Regions from separate parts of the Cohnella hongkongensis genome, predicted to be linked through region 3. Evidence: riboswitches for the same ligand, from Rfam matches in the RefSeq annotation. Region 3 holds a riboswitch; each other region holds the start of a gene.
The links. Region 3 has a riboswitch for cyclic di-GMP ahead of ACFO3S_RS12900 (transglutaminase-like domain-containing protein). Riboswitches for the same ligand answer to the same signal wherever they lie in the genome.
Positions count from the first base shown of each region.

Region 1: linked by a shared signal. The riboswitch ahead of ACFO3S_RS26995 (PilZ domain-containing protein) and the one ahead of ACFO3S_RS12900 (transglutaminase-like domain-containing protein) in region 3 are both predicted to bind cyclic di-GMP.
Region 2: linked by a shared signal. The riboswitch ahead of ACFO3S_RS05425 (fibronectin type III domain-containing protein) and the one ahead of ACFO3S_RS12900 (transglutaminase-like domain-containing protein) in region 3 are both predicted to bind cyclic di-GMP.
Region 4: linked by a shared signal. The riboswitch ahead of ACFO3S_RS08465 (DUF342 domain-containing protein) and the one ahead of ACFO3S_RS12900 (transglutaminase-like domain-containing protein) in region 3 are both predicted to bind cyclic di-GMP.

Region 1 is NZ_JBHSEP010000033.1:4,595-9,150, forward strand. It holds gene ACFO3S_RS26985 (class I SAM-dependent methyltransferase) at 1-812, shown strand, start outside; gene ACFO3S_RS26990 (histidine kinase N-terminal 7TM domain-containing diguanylate cyclase) at 1,018-2,637, shown strand; cyclic di-GMP riboswitch class I at 2,711-2,797, shown strand; gene ACFO3S_RS26995 (PilZ domain-containing protein) at 2,903-3,592, shown strand; gene ACFO3S_RS27000 (dehydrogenase) at 3,725-4,036, opposite strand; gene ACFO3S_RS27005 (cupredoxin domain-containing protein) at 4,098-4,553, opposite strand.
Region 2 is NZ_JBHSEP010000002.1:508,244-512,799, reverse strand. It holds gene ACFO3S_RS05435 (glutaminase domain-containing protein) at 1-646, opposite strand, end outside; gene ACFO3S_RS05430 (AraC family transcriptional regulator) at 744-1,544, shown strand; cyclic di-GMP riboswitch class I at 1,797-1,895, shown strand; gene ACFO3S_RS05425 (fibronectin type III domain-containing protein) at 1,958-4,556, shown strand, end outside.
Region 3 is NZ_JBHSEP010000008.1:87,614-92,169, forward strand. It holds gene ACFO3S_RS12890 (D-alanyl-D-alanine carboxypeptidase family protein) at 1-122, opposite strand, end outside; gene ACFO3S_RS12895 (class D sortase) at 413-1,069, shown strand; gene ACFO3S_RS12900 (transglutaminase-like domain-containing protein) at 1,136-1,951, opposite strand; cyclic di-GMP riboswitch class I at 1,964-2,051, opposite strand; cyclic di-GMP riboswitch class I at 2,086-2,173, opposite strand; gene ACFO3S_RS12905 (collagen binding domain-containing protein) at 2,303-4,556, opposite strand, start outside.
Region 4 is NZ_JBHSEP010000004.1:260,115-264,670, reverse strand. It holds gene ACFO3S_RS08470 (HD-GYP domain-containing protein) at 1-464, opposite strand, end outside; gene ACFO3S_RS08465 (DUF342 domain-containing protein) at 545-2,410, opposite strand; cyclic di-GMP riboswitch class I at 2,474-2,562, opposite strand; gene ACFO3S_RS08460 (branched-chain amino acid aminotransferase) at 2,670-3,755, opposite strand; gene ACFO3S_RS08455 (LysR family transcriptional regulator) at 3,879-4,556, shown strand, end outside.

The sequences.
Region 1 (4,556 bases), on a different contig from region 3:
TCCCCCAGTCGCATAATCGGGACAAGCGGTATATTTTGCCGGAGGGGGAACCGGTTCCGTTCCTGATCGCTCTGGGCGTCATGACGCCGGAGGGCAAAGTCGTCAAAGCGAAGTACGACAAGTTCAGGCAGATCAACCGCTTTGTGGAGATGGTGGCCGACGTCGCGCCGGAGCTGCCCAAGAACAAGGCGCTTAGAATTGTGGATTTCGGCTGCGGCAAGTCCTATTTGACTTTCGCGCTTTATCATTACCTGGCCGTTCAGATGAAGCTTCCGGTGCGCATTTTCGGGTTGGATCTGAAAAAGGACGTCATCGAGCATTGCGCCGGGCTGGCCGCCAGACTCGGTTGGGACGAGCTGACGTTCGCGGTAGGGGACATCTCCGATTTCGAGGATCGGGACAGCGTCGATATGGTAGTCACGCTGCACGCCTGCGATACGGCAACGGATGCGGCTTTGCTGAAGGCGATCGGCTGGGAGGCGAGCGTGATTTTGTCGGTTCCCTGCTGCCAGCACGAGCTGTTCCGCCAAATCTCCCAGCCCGCGCTGCAGCCGTTGCTGAAGCACGGCATTCTAAAGGAGCGGTTCGCGGCTCTTGCGACGGATGCGATTCGGGCGAATTTGCTGGAGCTTGCCGGCTATCGCACTCAGCTGCTCGAGTTTGTCGACTTGGAGCATACGCCGAAAAACCTGCTGATTCGAGCCGTTAAAGGCCGCGGCAAGCCCGATCTCGAGAATCTGAGAGCGGAGTACGAGCGTTTTCGCGATTTTCTGTCCGTTTCTCCCTACATGGAAAGGGATTTCAAACAATAAATCTAAAGTCTTATAAAAATAAGTAAAAAAGGACTTGAAATTGGATGGGAAATATATAAAATAAAGTCTTTCGATGGATATCTTATTGTCGGAAAAAGCGGCGATATGGTAAAATCAAACATGCCTGCCGCATTTTTTAATCCAGCCCTTTTATGAAAAGGTGAATGCCTTGGGAGTCGAATGGATTGATTTTATCCTTTTTCTTATGCTTTTTGTTTTATTCGTCGTCGTCATTGCCGTAAACAGAATCACGACGACGCATAAAGTGTATTTGGCGTTTCATTTTGTTATGATGTTATGGCCACTGGGGCAGTTCGCCGTTAAGCTGACGGATTTCCCGGGCGTTCAGCTGTTCTTCATCAACTTATCCTTCGTAGCCATGGGGGCGCTCGGCCCCGGATGGTTATTCTTTGTTTTTTTCCTGACGAACAAGGCGACGCAGATGAGGGGCGGGCGGGTTCTGCTGTATATTACGCCTGCGACACTGTGCGTCGCTGCGGCCCTGTGGAATCCGGACAACCTGTTCATGGCCCCGGCCGCGGACAACTATACGGTTCGTGAGTACGGCCCTCTGTTCTGGCTGCTTGTGCTCAGCCAGTTCGCGTACTTTTTTATCGCTCTGCTGAATATGTTCCAAGCGCTGAAAACGGTCACTTCCGTGAATCAGCGCAAGCAGCTTGCAACCGCTTTAATCGGCATGTTCGTGCTGACGGGACTCGGACTTCTCGACGTATTCGTCAACGTCCTGCTGGACGAGTGGCTGCCGGTCGTGCCGGGCTTGCTGTCGCTGGGCATTCTGCTGTCCGACCTCTGCTTCGTCATCGCCATCTACCGGTTCGGCATGCTGGACATTCTGAGCATGGCTCAACGGGACATTTTCGAGCATATGACGACCGGCGTGATCGTGGTGGACGAGAACGGCAAGGTGCTGGAGGTCAACCGCGGGGCGTCTCCCCTCGTTCAAGTAACGAAGGGAGACACGTTCGAGATGGAGAAGTTCCTGGCCCCGCTGCAGGTGCAGGGGGAAGTCTACGAATTTCTGTATCGCTATAATCACCATCCCCACGAGAAGCTGCAGATGGAGTTTTCGCTGCAGGATTCGTCGGGCCGACACGTCTCGATTCAAATTTCGCCCGTCCTGGACAGCAGGAAGACGCTGCTGGGGCGGATCATTACGTTTCACGACGTCTCGGAGCTGCGCAAGCTGGTCGTGGAGATGAACCGCAAGAACGAAGCGCTGCACGAGCGCAATCTGGAGCTGATCACGATCCAGGAAGAGCTGTTTCGCGTCAATCAGAAGCTGGAGCAGATGGCCGTCACCGACGGATTGACCGGGTGCTTCAACCGCAGATATTTAATGCAGCAGTTGGAGCATGAAGTGCTGTTGAACATGAGGTATCAGATTCCGTTCGCCATCTTCCTGTTCGATATCGACCATTTTAAACAAATCAACGACAAATACGGCCATCTCGTCGGCGACGAGGTGCTTCGCAGCACGGCGGACACCGTCCGGTCCATGCTTCGGAGAACCGATATTCTGGCCCGTTACGGGGGAGAGGAATTCACCGTATATTTGCCTCATACGAACCGGGAGCAGGCGGAGCTGCTGGCGGAAAGAATTATGCTGGCCGTCGGAGAAAATCAGGTTGACGCGGGCTCGGAGAAGGTAGGCGTCACGATCAGTATGGGGGTGCTGTCCGAATCCAGCGAAAATCTGAAGTTCGGCGATCCCAAGGAATATTTGCGAGAGGTGTTCTCGAGCGCGGACGCCGCGCTGTACAAGGCGAAGAACGAAGGGCGGAACCGGGTGGTCATGGCTCGCTGAGAGGTGAGACCGTCGGCAAAAAACATATGACGAAAAGCGGTTAAATATGGTACAATCATGCCATCGAGATGGATGACGATAAAGGCAAACTTGCCGAAAGGCAAGGACGCAAAGCTACAGGGTCTAATGTCTTGCGGACGATGACAGCCTGGCTGCCGATAGTCCCCACATGGATGATTCAGGCGAAGCGGGCTGCTCTATATAGAGAGTTGCCTGTTTTTTTTGCATATAGAGAAGCAGACAGGCAGGAGATGGAGGGACGTGGATGGCCTATACTGGAGACAACAGAGTCGCTTTATCCGACAAGGACTTGCTTCCCTTGAACGTGCTGCTGCACTGCCGAACCGTCGTGGAGGGGAAAAATTTCGTCACGACGGGCGTCATGACCTATGTGGAGGGCGAGCTGTTCGAGGTCGAGATTCCGGAGTTCGAGCAGTTCGATCTGGGAGAAACGGTGAAGCTGACCGTATACTCCCCGGCGGGGATTCAGTCCATGTCATCGATTGTGTTCGCGAAATACGAAGGAGCGATCGCGCTTCTGCAGCCCCCCGAGCTGCAAAAGAGATTCAAGGAAAGAAGGGAGCATCCCCGGGTCGAGATCGACGGGAGCGTCAAGAGGGTTCGCGTGCTGAGCGATTCCGGAGAGGGAGCGGACGTCCCGGATGCGGAAAGCCTCAAAATTCACGACATCAGCATATCCGGAATCAGCTTCTCCGGCTCCGACGCCCCGCATTTCGCGTCGAAGTCGAGGTTGAGGGCGACGATCGAGATCGGCATTACGTTCGACTGCGAGCTCGAAATCGTACGCCGCGAGCGTCTGGAGGAATCGATTCTGTGCGGGGCCAGGATGCATGTTGTCGAGCCCGAGATGCTTCGCCCGCTGCGCGCGCTCATTCTGCGTCAGCAGGTACAGAAAAATGCGAATACCCGCCGCAGCGCCGTCAAGAAAAGCTAGCGGAAAAAAGAAGCAGACCCGGCCGGGTCTGCTTTTTGCGCGATTCTGCGTCTAGAGGACGCCGAGGGCATTTTTGCTTGGGCGAGCGTGAATGAGCGGCATATCCCTTCCTCGCCCTTCGCCTCCGTTGGCTTATCCCCCGAACGCGTCGCGGAAAGCTTTCATGAGCTTGGCCCGATCGACGTTCCACAGCTCGGCGATGTCTCCGCTGACTTCCTCGTCCCACCAGTCGGCCAGCTTCTTGCGATTGCTCTTGTTTTCCGCGATCCACATCAGATTGCCGATCACCCGCTTGAAATACAGCTCTTCCGCTTGCCGGACAAGCGGGGAAGGGATGTGCTGCTTTAGCCTTTTGACGGTCCGGTACAGCTCGTTCGAACAAGCCCGGCGAATGCTGCGCGGCGTCGGCAGCGGGGCGGAGTGCTTTTCCTGAAACATTTTCACCGGCTACACCTGCCTCTCTTCCATACCCTATGCGGGAGAAAAAGCGGCGGTCACCGCCAGGCTATTGAATGACGAGGTACCCGACCATCGGGCCGCCCGTTTTCGGATCGGCATGCGTCTGACAGATGATCGTATAAATACCGGCTTCCTTCGGCGTGAAATTGACGACGGTCGTCTTGCCTTTGCTGATGTTGCCCTTGATATCCAAGCCTTCGATGACGAACGGATGGGACTGGCCGTTGATGCCGGTAATCCGCAGTTCGACCGGAACGCCTTTCTTGGCGACGACCGTACCCGGGTAGAACAGGTAAGTCTCGAGCTTCTTGCCGTTATCCGCCGTAGCCGTAAACTCTCCCGTCGTCAGATGCAGCACCTGCTTGCCCGCTTCCTGGCCAGCAGGGGCCATCGCGGGCTTCGATTGCTGCCAGCCGATGTAGGCCCCGGCCAAAATGACGACCGCCGCGATCACGGCGTACAGTTGGATCTTCTTGCGATTAAGGATGACGATCTTATTCATGCC
Region 2 (4,556 bases), on a different contig from region 3:
CTTCATCTATGTTCACGCGGGCGACTTCCTTATTGGTCAGAAAATGATAACGTCCGTCGTAGTCGGTTACGAACGCTCCGGGATGCGCGACATGAAGATAACCCCAATCGATGCGGATATGGTCCCCGCTGGCGTTCAGCGGCTTCTGCTCCGCGTTGCCGCAGTAGACGGAATCCGTTCCCCGGCGGAAGACCACCTTCTGATCCATCGTGTTGACGCTGCATTCGCCGGCGATATCGAAGTACACCTCAATGTCGTGCCGCTGCCCGTCTTTTATCGCGATATCGTATTCGATGTAGGAGGCCGGGCGGGACAGAAGAGCAAGCCGATCGGGAAGAAGCGGCGTGAAGAAGCGCAAAGTCAATTCCACCTGCTCGTTGGCGAAGGTGTAGATTGTCGTCAGCGGCTTGACCTCCAGCTTGATCTGCGGAAGCGCCTGCGGCTCGGCATAATAGCGTTCGCCGAACGCCTCCACCTTCCCCATGAAACGGTACGCCTCGCCGTCGACCTTAAGCAGGCCGAGCATGCCGTTGCGCTGTCCGGTCCAATGACGGGTATGGTCGTCGTACAGGCAGTCGGCGAAAGACCAAATGCTGAAATACGGATCAACGGTAATCAGAGGAACTGCAGAGGGTCTGAAGCTCATTCGATCATCTCCTGTTCTATGCGATCTACATATAGTATACTGACGTCGAAGAGGGCAAGGGATAGATAAAAAAGATGATTGAATGAGGAAAATGCGCATGAGAGAAGAAATTTACGCCTTCCCGGAGGGCGCCGGGACAGCATACGGCTTGATCTTCGAAATGGCCGGAAAATCCTTCTGCGACGGCACGTACCGGATCGTTCGGCCCGGCTCGGCGGTGAGCACCATCGAATACATTGTCAGAGGGCGCGGAACGGTCAAGATCGATTCGAAGGAATTTTATCCGAAGGCGGGGGATACGTATTTCCTGCACCAGGGACAGGATCATTTGTATTTCTCCGACAAGGACGATCCGTGGGTTAAAATTTGGGTCAACGTCAAAGGGGAGCTGCTGACGGATCTGATCCGCCGGTACGGGCTTGAAGGCTGCTACCATATCCCGGGCTTCTACTCCATGGATTATTTGCAGCGGATTGTCCGCAACGCGCAGGCCGGCGGCGACAACTCCGTGCTCAACTGCACGTTGGCCGTGCACGAGCTTTTGATTAAAATGAACGAGCATCTGTATGCGCCGGCCATTCGATCGGATGCGGCGAAGCTGAAAACGTACCTGGATTATCGCGTGTCGGAGAATGTTTCCCTGTCCGAGCTCGCGGCGGTCGTCGGAAAGTCGGAATCGCAAACGATCCGCCTGTTCAAGCGCCAGTACGGCGTCACGCCGTATCATTACCATCTTCAATTAAAGCTCGATTTCGCGCAAAAGCTGCTCAGAAGCACGGGCATGACCGTTCGGGAGGTCGCGGCGCACCTATCCTTCGCGGACGAGTTCTACTTTTCCAATCTGTTCAAGAAGAAGGTGGGGATGGCTCCGAACCATTTTCGCAAGCGGAGGCTCTGAACGGACTCTCCTGTTGAATCCTGGAGGCTGTAAGATTACCATTCCAAGTCGCAATCTTCAGTGTATCCACGTTCTTCTGGATCAGGCTCGTTACAAGCTTGGGCCACTGCTTTGTCACAATTTCTATAACTTTAGTCTTAAATTACGAAATAATGAGTAGATACCAAAAGGAAAAACGTGTAAAATGTCGAAATAGCGAGAGGGTAAATCTACCTAAGAAGACTAAATAACCCTTTTAATCAAGGCCATTTGAACTGAAAAAGGCAAACCTGTTCGAAAGACAGGGACGCAAAGCCACGGACCTTAGGCATCGGTCGGAAGACCGATTGCGATGGTAGCCGGGTTGCCCGCTCTACTGGTCTTTTATTTTTTGTTTTAATATCCTATTTTAACCATAAAAGGGGAAGTGTGTAATGAGTGGCCGAATCGTTTCCAGGCTGGCTATAGTTCTATGTTTCGTCTTTCTTGTGCAAATCATCGTACCTTCATCATGGAATTCTCCAGTTCAGGCATCGTCCGAATCGCCGGATATCCGTATTCAATTCACATCTCCACTAGCCCCTGCAGCGGGCGGGTACCTCCCAGATTACGGCGAACCTTACGGAGAACGGAACGGATACACTTACGGATGGAACTTCGATCATACGCTCTATACAGTCAACGAGGCCGTATATGGTTCTTCGTTGCTGGATTCAGCTATCGAGATGCAGGCCGGAGGGCAGTGGGAAATTGCATTGCCTGTTGGCAGCTACGAGGTAGAAATTAGCGTAGGTCATGCCGTTTATGGCAGCACCACTACGCTCCAGGTAGAGGATGTCGCGTTCTGGGATCACGTCGTGCTTCCGGCCGGCGGACTGGACAAGGTGAAGAAGCGCGTTCAATTGAACGATGGCAGATTAACCCTGAAGGGAGATCCGGTCAGCCCTTCGGCTTTCATCCATACGGTAGAGATCACGAAAATCGTTCCGGTTAATCGTTCAACGTCATTGCCTTATATCGGGTTGCCTGCGGAGCTAAATAATGTGCCTGGGGACAAGGTAATTTTATCCGGCTCGCAGCGCAATGAACACAATGCCATTTCGTCCGTCAGGGTGAAAGAACTGGGTCAGGCTATTGATAACTATATGAACGAACAAATATTCGTAATGGAACAACGAATTGCTGCGATGGAGCAGCAGGCCAAATCGTGCGCGGATTGCAAGGCAAGCGACCTGGAATCGGCGATTCTTGGAAGTTCGAGCGAATACGTCGTCATGAAGGCAGGGCATCTGAATCTGGATGCTTCCGCGACATTCGGCTCGCCGTCCAAGCCGGTATTTCTTATCTTGGACGGTTTGAATACGAACCGGAATTTAACGCTTACCGTCTACGGAACGCTGGTGGTCAAGGGAAATTTGAACGCAAATACGAATTTGACGTTAAGCTTGAATGCGCCGGATCAGCAGTCAGCCGGAAAAGGGGATATGTGGATCGGGGGCACACTTCATTTAAATAACGATTCCGTCGTGCGGGCGGCAGGCGATATGGCTGCGGGAAGTCTTATCTATAACAACGGCCAATTGAACGTGCAGGCTGACCGACTTCTTGTTGTCGACAACATGCATATTAACACCAAGGTAGATATGACCATCAGGCAAGAAATGCTCATCGGTAGCTTGGTGTCGAATAATCAAACGGCGAACATCAACGTCAGTATCGGCGATGCATTCATTCGCGACGATATTCACGTTAATAATCACTTGAATATTCAAACCGGAGGCGTCGTCGCGATCGGCGGCAGCATCACAGCGAATCAGAAGCCGACCATCGCCACCGGCATCAGCGCGAATGGTCAAACAAAGCTGCATTACAGGATTAACGGGTTGCTCGCAGAGTACTATACCGAACCGAATTTAACCGGCGAGACATTCACGATCGTAGATGAGAACGTAAACTTGAGAAACAAGCTGCCGATCTCCAACGCCGGACTGAACGACGGTAACATGTCGGTAAGATGGACGGGGCAAATTACGCCTTATTTCACGGAGATGTACGAGTTCGAAATGGACGTTCGCGGCGGGGTAAAGCTGTGGGTGAACGGTGTACTTCTTGTCGACAAATGGGAGGAAACGGGAAACGGCAAGTACTCCGGTTCGCTTGTTCTCGAAGCCGGAATCGAGTATGACATTCGTCTCGAATATGCCAATCGAGGGGGGCAGCCTCAAGCCGTTTTGAATTGGGCCAGCGCGTCCGGCGCGAAGGAGATCGTGCCGCAAAGCCAATTGTCGCCGTTCCCGGTGCCGATGCTTACGGCGACCGCGACGGAGAACGTCGTGAATGCCGCATGGACGACGGCCTTCAATGCGAATAGTTACGAGTTAGAGGTAGATGGGGTTATGCACTCTCTAGGCAGCCAATCCGCTTTTACCCATGAACCGCTGGAACCGGGCACTCTGCATAAGTATAGGGTCAGAGCGGTCAGGGGGGATATTAAAGGTGCTTGGTCCGTGCAGCAAGAGGTATGGACTTTACCGGATGTGCCCGCCAATATAAGGATTCATTCCACAAGTAATTCCCTAACGTTAACATGGGATGAAGTGGTAGGCGCTTCGAGATATGATATCGAAACCTACAACACGATTATCGATAACGGCAATGTAACTTCCTATACGGAACTTGATCTGAATCCGAACTTGCAGCGTACGTTTAGAGTTCGGGCGCATAATGCCAGCGGGCCCGGAAAGTGGAGCGCCATCGTGGCTAAGTCAACTCTGCCCGGAGCGACAGGCGCATTGTATACCGTAGCGACGGATACTTCCATCGCCGTGAGTTGGGATGCAGTCTCCGGGGCGGATAACTACGATATTGAGGTCGACGGCATGATCGTTGGAGGCCTTGAGGCCACGCAATATCTGCATGCCAACTTGCAGCCGAACACGATTCATACTTACCGAGTCAGATCAAACAACAGTGAAGGATCGAGCGGATGGAGCGAGGCCGTCCAAGCGGTTACGCTTCCGTCTGTTCCACGTC
Region 3 (4,556 bases):
TCCATCAGAATCGCGGATTTGGCGCTGGCGGCCAGATCCGTGGCCGGCGGCTGGACCGACGGCTCCTTGGCCGCAGCCGCGGGCGGCGCGATCAAGGCAGCCGTCAAGAGCCCGGCAAGCAGCCAGGCGTAAGGCCGTTTGTTGGACGGTGTTCGTGTCTCTTTACAAGCCAAAAGTGGCTCCCCCTCCTGAAGGCCGTTTGTCGGCCTATGATTTCTTCCCCTTAGTCTGTCCTTCGGGGAAGAAATATATTCCATCCGGTCAGCCCGTTCTCCGCCGAGAGTTAACTGATTCGGATACGCTGTACAGTTTTTGTTCAGCCGGATCATTTATGATTTTATAGTCGGGGGCATCTCCCTGTTAGAACGCGCAAGCTTAACGATAAAGCACTTGCAACGCCAGGAGGACGTGAATGAAAAAAATAGCCTACGCTTTGATCGCCGCCGGGCTTATTCTGGTCGCCTTCCCCTTCGTCCGCGAATATGTCGATGACCGGGAGCAGAAGCGGCTGCTAAGCGAAATGGAAAGGTCGTTGTCTACCGTCGATCCGACGCGCTCATACGCCTTGCAGCAGGAATTCGTTCAGCTTTCCGAAGTGCTCGATCGAGGAATCGAAGGACCCGTCGAGTCCAATGCGCCCGATGAAGAATCGGTGCCTATGGACGACAAGACGATCGCCATCATTCAGATTGACAAAATCGATCTGAAGCTGCCGATTCTGGCGGGAGCGACGCAGAAAAATATGAAAGTCGGCGCCGCTCATATGACGGAGACGGCCCCGCTCGGCGAGGTCGGCAATGCGGCGGTCGCCGCCCACCGCGCAAGAACGAAGGGGCGAATGTTTAACCGGCTTGACGAGATGGAGATCGGAGATCGAATCGATATTCGGCTGAGGGACAGGAGCATCGCCTACCGCGTGACGGACATCAAAGTCGTCGTTCCGACCGATCTCTCCGTACTGAACGCGGACGGAAACAAAGCGATTCTGACCTTGATTACGTGCGACCCGCTCGTTAATCCTACGCATCGGCTCATCGTCCACGCCGAGCTTATCGAAGAGGATGCTTGAGAACGCCCGCAACAATGCAAAACAGGCCGGAATCGATGACGATTCCGGCCTGTTTCTTCTGAAAATCTAATAATATTTGATTGCCGTATAGTCGCTTCCCTTTTTGGCGAACGCTGCGTTTTTCTTGTTTTTGCCAAGGCCTGCGTCCACTGTCGTGTCCACGACGACCCACTTGCCGTTCAGATAGACTTCGTTCCATGCATGGTATTCCGCCACATGCGTCGAAGTTCCCATCGCCAGCTTGGTCGGGATGCCCGCGCTGCGCAGCATTGCCGCGTACAAAGTCGCATACCCGTAACAGATCGCTTGTCCCGATGCCAGCGTCTCGTCTATATCCGGCAAGTAGTCCGCAGTGACCTTGCGCGCCAGTTCCTTATCGTAGCTCACATTTTGAACGATATATTCGTAGACCGCTTTGGCCTTCTCTTCGTCGGTGGTTGCGTTGCGAGTCAATTCCTTCGCTTTGGCAAGCGCCTCCTCCGCGTCCTTCCAACCGATATTTTGAGTGGAATTCAGATAAACATCGGTCGTTCTCGCAACGGCGACGTCGATCTTCTCCGAGGAAAGGACGCGGTACTTCGTACCGGATACGTTCTCCAGCACGGCAACCTCGTATTGCCCGTTCCCCATCTGCAGCGGCAGCCAAGTCGTCTGTCCTTTCGCCTCTGGGGTCAGCGTATAGATATAGCTTGCGCTTCCCTTCGATATTTTCGCTTTCGTGTTCACGGAAGGCTTGTACGCCAACCGAATGCCGATCGTCCCCTTGTCCAATTGGGACGTGTCCAGAGTCGCCTTGTTCGCTCCCGCGCTTCCATAGGCGACAGCCGGAATTGCGGCGAAGAGAACAAGCGCCGACAAGAGCAGTCGAGCATATCTGAACATGGATAAACTCCTTTCGGTAGCTGGCTGTCATCCTTCTTGCGGAAGGGAAGACCCTCTAGCTTTGCGCCACTGCCTTTCGACAGGTTTGCCATTATCGTGAAGCTTGTCCGAATAAAACAAAAAAAGCCGAGTCCTTCGGTAGCTGGCTGTCATCCTTCCTGCGGAAGGGAAGACCCTCTAGCTTTGCGTCGCTGTCTTTCGACAGGTTTGCCGTTATCGAGCTTGCTTTTGTAATTAAATTATAGCGAATTTTCGTCGAATTTGCAAGGAAAAACCTGCCAGTCAATCGGCAGGTTTTTCGCTATTTTCTCTAATTCGACTTTGATTTTTTCTCTCTATTTCTCTATCTCTCTAGTTTTTCTTCATACGGAAAATACGATTGCGATTCATGAGGAACGCTCCTGCAGCGATAAGCGCCACACCGGCCAGCTGAAGCGGCAGCGAACTGTTCTCGCCGGTTTTCGGCAAAGTCTTGGTGCTGCCCGGAGCTTGTTCCTCGTCAGATACCCCGCCGCGTGGAACGTCTTCCACGTCGATCTCGACGAGAATTTCTTGTTCGTTGCCATCCGAATCGGTAATGACGATGGTGAAGGAATCTTTGCCTTTGTAGTCTTTGTCAGGCGTGTATTCCCATTTGCCGTCCGGCGTAATGCGGACCGTACCGTGCTCCGGCTCTTCGCCGACTCTCACCTTGCCGCCTTCCGGAACTTCCGTTTTTCCTTCCACCGGCTTGTCGTTCGTCGTTTTCTCTTCAATCTTCGTTTCCGGCTGCTTCGGTTCCTCCGGATCTGTCGGATCTGTCGGATCCGTCGGTCCCGGCGTTTCGGAAGGCTCTGGAGATTCAGTAGGCTTCGGAGACTCCGTAGGTTCTGGAGATTCCGTAGGCTCAGGCTCCTCCGTTGGCTTCGGCGTCTCCGGAGGAGGCGTCCAACCTCCGCCGCCCGAGCTCGGAATTCTCTCGTTTGTTTTTTCTACCAGAACCGTCGACGTCTGATTCGTCGTAATCTCGAATTCGACCGGATCCGCGTTCAGACGATAGTCGTTAGGAGCTTTCACCTCGATCAGCCGATACTTGTTCGCCGGCAAATCTTCAAGGAAAAGTTGACCGTTCGAATCAGTCGTCAGCTTGGATGCGTCGATGCCGGAAACTGGCTTGAAGATCGGGTTACCTTCCAGATCCATTGCCGTCGTCTGTTCTTGCAGTTCGAAGACGGCTCCGCCGAGAACCAGAGTTTTGCTCGCATTGTACTTCGTCAATCGGACGGAACGATCGTTCGCCTTGTTCTCTATCGTGATTATCGTCGTTGGCTGTGTAATCACAATCGCGGTCTCGGCTTGTTCGATTACGAAACCTTCAGCTTCCATTTCCTCCAACGTATAGTTTCCATAATCCAAGCCTGTAAACCTAATTACGCCATTGACGTCCGTTCGATCTTCACCCACAACAGTGCCATTGGCATCTTTCAGTTGAAACTTAATATCTTTCAATTTTTCTTCCGTCTTAGCATTTACCTTAATGACCACAAGCTCGCCGCCCGTGCCTTTCGAATTCTTTGCTTCGAGTTCGACAATCTCAGTCTGATTGGCCGCAATGTCCAACTGGATCGGCGTCGGATCCAACGAATAGAACAACGGAGCCTTCACTTCCTCCAGCTTGTAGGTGCCTGGGGCCAAATCCCTCGCAGCAATTTGTCCATTGCCATCCGTCGTCAACAGATCTCCAACCTGATTGCCATTCGAATCAAGCAGTTTAAACTCGGCGCCTTCCAATTTAATCGAGGTATTCGCGGAATCGACCTTGATTAGCTGGAAGCCCTGACGAATTTTCTTGTTTTCAATTTCGATCGGAACAGCATTTCCCTTAAAGTTAACGATTTTACCGGTTGCGAATTGCGAATCCCGAACATGCCCGTTCGGCGCTGCAGTCTCTACAATTAGATATGGCAATCCATTGGTATCATTGTATCGATAATCTTTAACCGTTTCGGCGGTTCCGTCCGAACCCGTTACCAGCGTCTCCAGAAGCACCGTTTTAGCGGAGTTCCACAGCTCGAATTGAGCATCGGCAAGCGGGTTACCTTCATCGTCCGACTTGACAATTTTAAGCTTCTGCTTTCCAGTGGAAGCTCCGGCGATCGCTCCTCCTAGGGAAACAACGATTTTCTTAATCTCGCTGTCCGTAACCGCAGACGAAGACTGTCCTTCAAATTCGGCTTTATTGCCGATTTCTTGGCCATTGTCCGCTGTAATATATGACTTGTAACGCAAAGTGTAGGCGGTCGTCAGCGGTTCCCTAAATGTTAGAGAATATGTGTTGTCTGTAACAACAAGATCATACAATGCCTTATCTTCTAGATCCAACTTAGTTCCTTCTATTCCACTTATATCACCGTCATTATTCGCTTCGATCTTCGTCTTGTACAACTCAAACGAGTTCGCAAGTAGTATCTGATCTCCTACCAAGGTATCCGTTAACGTCGAATTGGCTCCAATATAAGATTGGCTCGGATTGATGACCACTGTCCATTCGGCAACATCGGAGGTACCAACCTGCTTGCCTGTTTTGCTGACGTATTCCCCTTCGTGCGCTGGTGTTACAAAGGCT
Region 4 (4,556 bases), on a different contig from region 3:
TTCAATATCGCCGCCGGGACCCTGGACTTGCCGATATCGTGGAGAAACCCTGCGATCGTCAGCTCCGTCAGCTGCGGCTCGCCGATCCCCCGGGATTTGCCGATCAGTCTCGACAGCAGCGCTACGCCTATGCTGTGCCGATAGACGTACTCGTCATGAACCTCCAGGTAATGGAAGATCCGATTCAAATTCGGATGGTTGCTCAGCTCCAGAATGAGAGGGACAAGCTTATCGCGAACGCGGGCGAACGGAATTCGTTCGGTCCGCTTCGCGCATTCGAACATTTCCCGGACTTCCCAAATCGCCGAATCGATCAGATGAACGATCGACACCGCCTCCACATCCTGCTCGCTGAGAGCGACGCCCTGTCTGGCCAGCAGCCGGACATCGCGATCCGTCAGCACCCGCGAGACGGGAACGACCAGCGTGCCGCTGTCGTTGTAGATGTTGCGATTGACTCGCATCCCGATATATCCCTTTAGTTGACTCGAACCCATGTTCATCCCACCATGCTAATCTTTATGTTGCGCTTAGGGTCGACCGTTTAGATGTGCCTCTTCAAGGCCTGAACATCGAATACCGTGCGCCCGACCGGCTCGAAAATGTCCTTGCAGTACTTTCCGACGCAGACTCGCCCGGAATACATTTTATTCACCTGAACCTTTCGCCTTGCTTTCAGCACCGAGTTGGCCCCGGTCTGGCCGCCGACGGTCATCGCCTTGATGCTGTCGCCGGCGTCGAGCCGAGAACCCCGGCATATCGCCTGTTCTGACAGGAAGACGATGTTCCGGGCGGAATACAGCTCGCACAGCAGCACGCCGTCGCGGTGAATGACGATGTCTCCGTTCGACTTCAATTCGCTGCCCTGGCATTGGTTGATGCTGATCTCCACTTGCTCCTCCTGCATTCGGGCCACATCCCCGTGAGTGTCCTGAAGCAGCGCGAGAAATCCCTGGACGAACTCGCGGGTAGCCGTCTCGATCAGCTTCGTCGGCATCGTGAACACTTCGGAAATTTCCTTCAGCTTCTCGTACTCCGTCTGCCGGATGTTGCGAATGTTGGTGATGACGAACTGCAGCTCCTTGATCAGCGGAACGATCTCCCTCATCTTCGTCTCGAGGAGAAGCTGCACAATCTGGCCGAAGCGCACCGGCTGCCGCTTCGCCTCGAGCGCCCCCTCTAGCGTCCCGGACGCCGCGAGCAGCTTCTCTATCCAGTCGCAAAGCTGCTTGGACGTATGATAGAGACGATTGAACAAGACGCCGAAGTAACCGGAATACAGCCGACTGGAAATGACATTGCCGCGAACATTGATGCTGCCAGTGGCCGTGATCGTCGAATTGAACACATGACCGTAGACGTACACGTTGCCGAGCGATTCGACGATCATGTTGTCGGTGACGTCCCCGCAGACGATCACGTCTCCGGAAAACACGATATTGCCGGTCGAAATATCTACGTTGCCCGAGACGACGTACGAAGTGGAGACGTCGAACGTCTTGATCTTCCCCCCGGTTATTCTGGGCCTCCCCTGCTTCCTCGCGATGACCTGGCCGTCCGGGGTCAGCTCGACGCTGGGCTTCGTCAGAATAAACAGATCCTTGGGAGGCTGCGGCAGCGTAATGTTGCCCAACACGTCGTACCCGGCGGTTCCGTCCACCATCGGAATTTTCCGGGCCATCAGATCGCCCTTCTGGACGGTCGGAATCCGAAGGTGGTTGCGAAAGTCGATCACTCCGTCGGCTTCGAAAAACTCGCTCCTCACCTGCTGATCGAAATAAATTTCCAGCCGGGCGTCCTCGCCCTCTACCGACGGCTTGCCGCTGGCCACGACGACAGGCTCGAAGGTCGGGTTCAGCAGCTCCCTCTGAATGGCGCCGAATTCGATGCGGGACTTGATCGACATCTCCTCGAGCCTCGCCACCACGTCGGCTAACTGGACAGTTTTCAGAACGATGCTCTCGTCGTCCTCCGCCCGGACGATCACTCTCCGGTCGGGGCCGGCATCGACCAGTCTGGCCGCATAACGCTCTTTCGCGAACAGGCGCAGATGGGCCTGCAGCTTGTCCTCGGTAATCGTAATCTCGAATAGAGGCTGCTCCTCGATGCCCCACGTCATTTTGTCCTCGGCCCGCACTTGGGCTTCCCAGGCCACTTCCTCGCCGTTGACGAACAGCCGCACCGGGCTCATCGGGTAGATAACGGCATACTCGCCTCCGGGCCCGGGATTCTGCACATAGATTTGCTGATTGCGAACCCGAATCGTGCCGTCCTGTCCGGGAGAGCGCCCCCCCTCCTCCCGTTCGTCCGGTGCGGGCGCCGTCTCCGGCTCCCCCTCCCCGTCTTCGCCGCCGATATCCAGCCGGCGAATCAACTGTCTCAATTCGGATTCGGAAATATGCTTGTTCAAGCTTCACACCTCGCGACAACAAAAAAGACACTCTCCCGAATGGGAAAGTGCCTTAACGCTCCATTCGGCGGCCTGGCAGCCGTTGAACTGGGAAGTTCTTTAGGCCCATAGCTTTGCGTCCCTATCTTTCGAAAGGTTTGCCGTTTCCTGTATGCGTCTCCTCGATGTATATTTAACTAGTAAAATTGAACATCTCCGCCTATTTACGTCGTGCATCACTATTAATTATAAGTCTATAGTCGCAATGATTTCAAGAGATTTATCGATTAACCGCCGATTCCAGCCGGACGATCCATCCGAACGGATCCTCGACCGTTCCCCTCTGGATCCCCGTCATGAAGTCGTACACTCGGGCGGACAGCGGTCCGGTGCGCCCACCGTTCAACGTCAGCTTGTCGCCCCGCCAGTTCAACTCACCGATCGGAGAGATGACGGCCGCCGTGCCCGTGCCGAACGCTTCCTCCAGCGTTCCCTTCCGATAAGCCTCGACCAGCTCGTCGATCGAAACTGCGCGCTCCTCGACGTCGATCCCCCAATGCTTCAGCACTTGAAGGACGGAATCCCGCGTTACTCCGTCCAGAATGCTTCCGTTCAGCGCGGGGGTGACGACTTTGCCGGCGATCTTGAAGAAGACGTTCATGCTGCCGACCTCTTCGATATATTTGCGGTGCACGCCGTCCAGCCACAGCACCTGCGAATACCCTTTGCCGGATGCCTCCTCTTGCGCTTTAAGCCCTGCCGCGTAGTTGCCCCCGGTTTTGGCGTTGCCGACGCCGCCCGGCACCGCGCGGACGTATTCCGACTCCACATAGATCGTGACCGGGTTAATCCCTTCGGCGTAATAAGAGCCTACCGGGGACAAAATAATGATGAAATAATAGCTCTCCGAAGGGGATACGCCCAACGTCGCCTCGGTCGAGATGATGAACGGGCGAATGTACAGCGAAGTGCCCTCGTCTGTCGGAATCCAGTCCTCGTCGATCTCCAGCAGCTTCTTCAGCGCGGCCATCGCCAGATCCTCGTCGACCGGCGGAATGCTGAGACGGGCGTTGGAGCGGTTCAGCCTCTGCAAATTTTTGAAGGGCCGGAACAGCAGCGCCGATCCCCCCGGCGTCTTGTAGGCCTTCATGCCCTCGAAGACGGTCTGGCCGTAGTGAAACACTTTGGCGGCCGGATCGAGCGAGATCGGCTGGTAAGGTACGATTCTCATATCGTGCCAGCCTTGGCCTTCCGTATATTCCATGATAAACATATGATCCGTGAACTGCTTGCCGAAGACGAGCGACGAAGCTTCGGGTTTCTTCTTGGGGGCGGTCGTCCGCTCTACCGCGATGTTGTGGGCCATGTCCGCTTCTTCTCCTCCTTATTATGCGAGCGCTTTATAATTGAATGATACCAGAGCGGGATGTATATTGATAATATCTGTTTTGTCGGTAATGTATACCTTTCAGGTATGGAGGCGGTTTACATGGATATGCGGCAGCTTCGTTACTTTCTCGCGATCGCGCACGAAGGACAGATTACCCGGGCGGCCAAGCAGCTGAACATGGAGCAGCCTCCGCTCAGCCGCCAGCTCAAGCAGATGGAGCAGGAGCTTGGCGTCGTGCTGTTCGATCGCAACGGCAAGCGGCTTCAGCTAACCCAGGCCGGGGAGATGCTGAGAGATCGGGCCATCGCGCTGATGAAGCAGTTCGAAGATACGATCACCTACGTGCAGGAGCTCGGAGAGGGCGTACAGGGCGTTCTGTCGATCGGCGCGGTCGTATCGTGCGTCTCGCTGCTCCCTCCGGTTCTCCGCCGATTTACGGAGAAATATCCTCAGGTGACCTTCAAAATCCAGGAGGGCGATCACTTCCTGCTCGGGGAGCTGCTTGAGAACCGGGAGCTCGAATTTATCGTCACCCGACTTCCGTTCCAGTCCGACTTCCAATCCCAACACTATTCGATGCTTCCGCTGCCTTCCGATCCTTTCGTCGCGCTGCTCCCGGCGCAGTGGCTTCCGGCCGGGAAGACGTCGATGACGTTGGAGGAGCTCGCGCAGTTCCCGTTCCTGACTCTGAAGACGGACAGGACGACTGGCATGCACAATCAGGTGTTTCACGAGTTCAAGCAGTTGGGCCTGGAGCCGCGAATCGTCAGCGAGTGC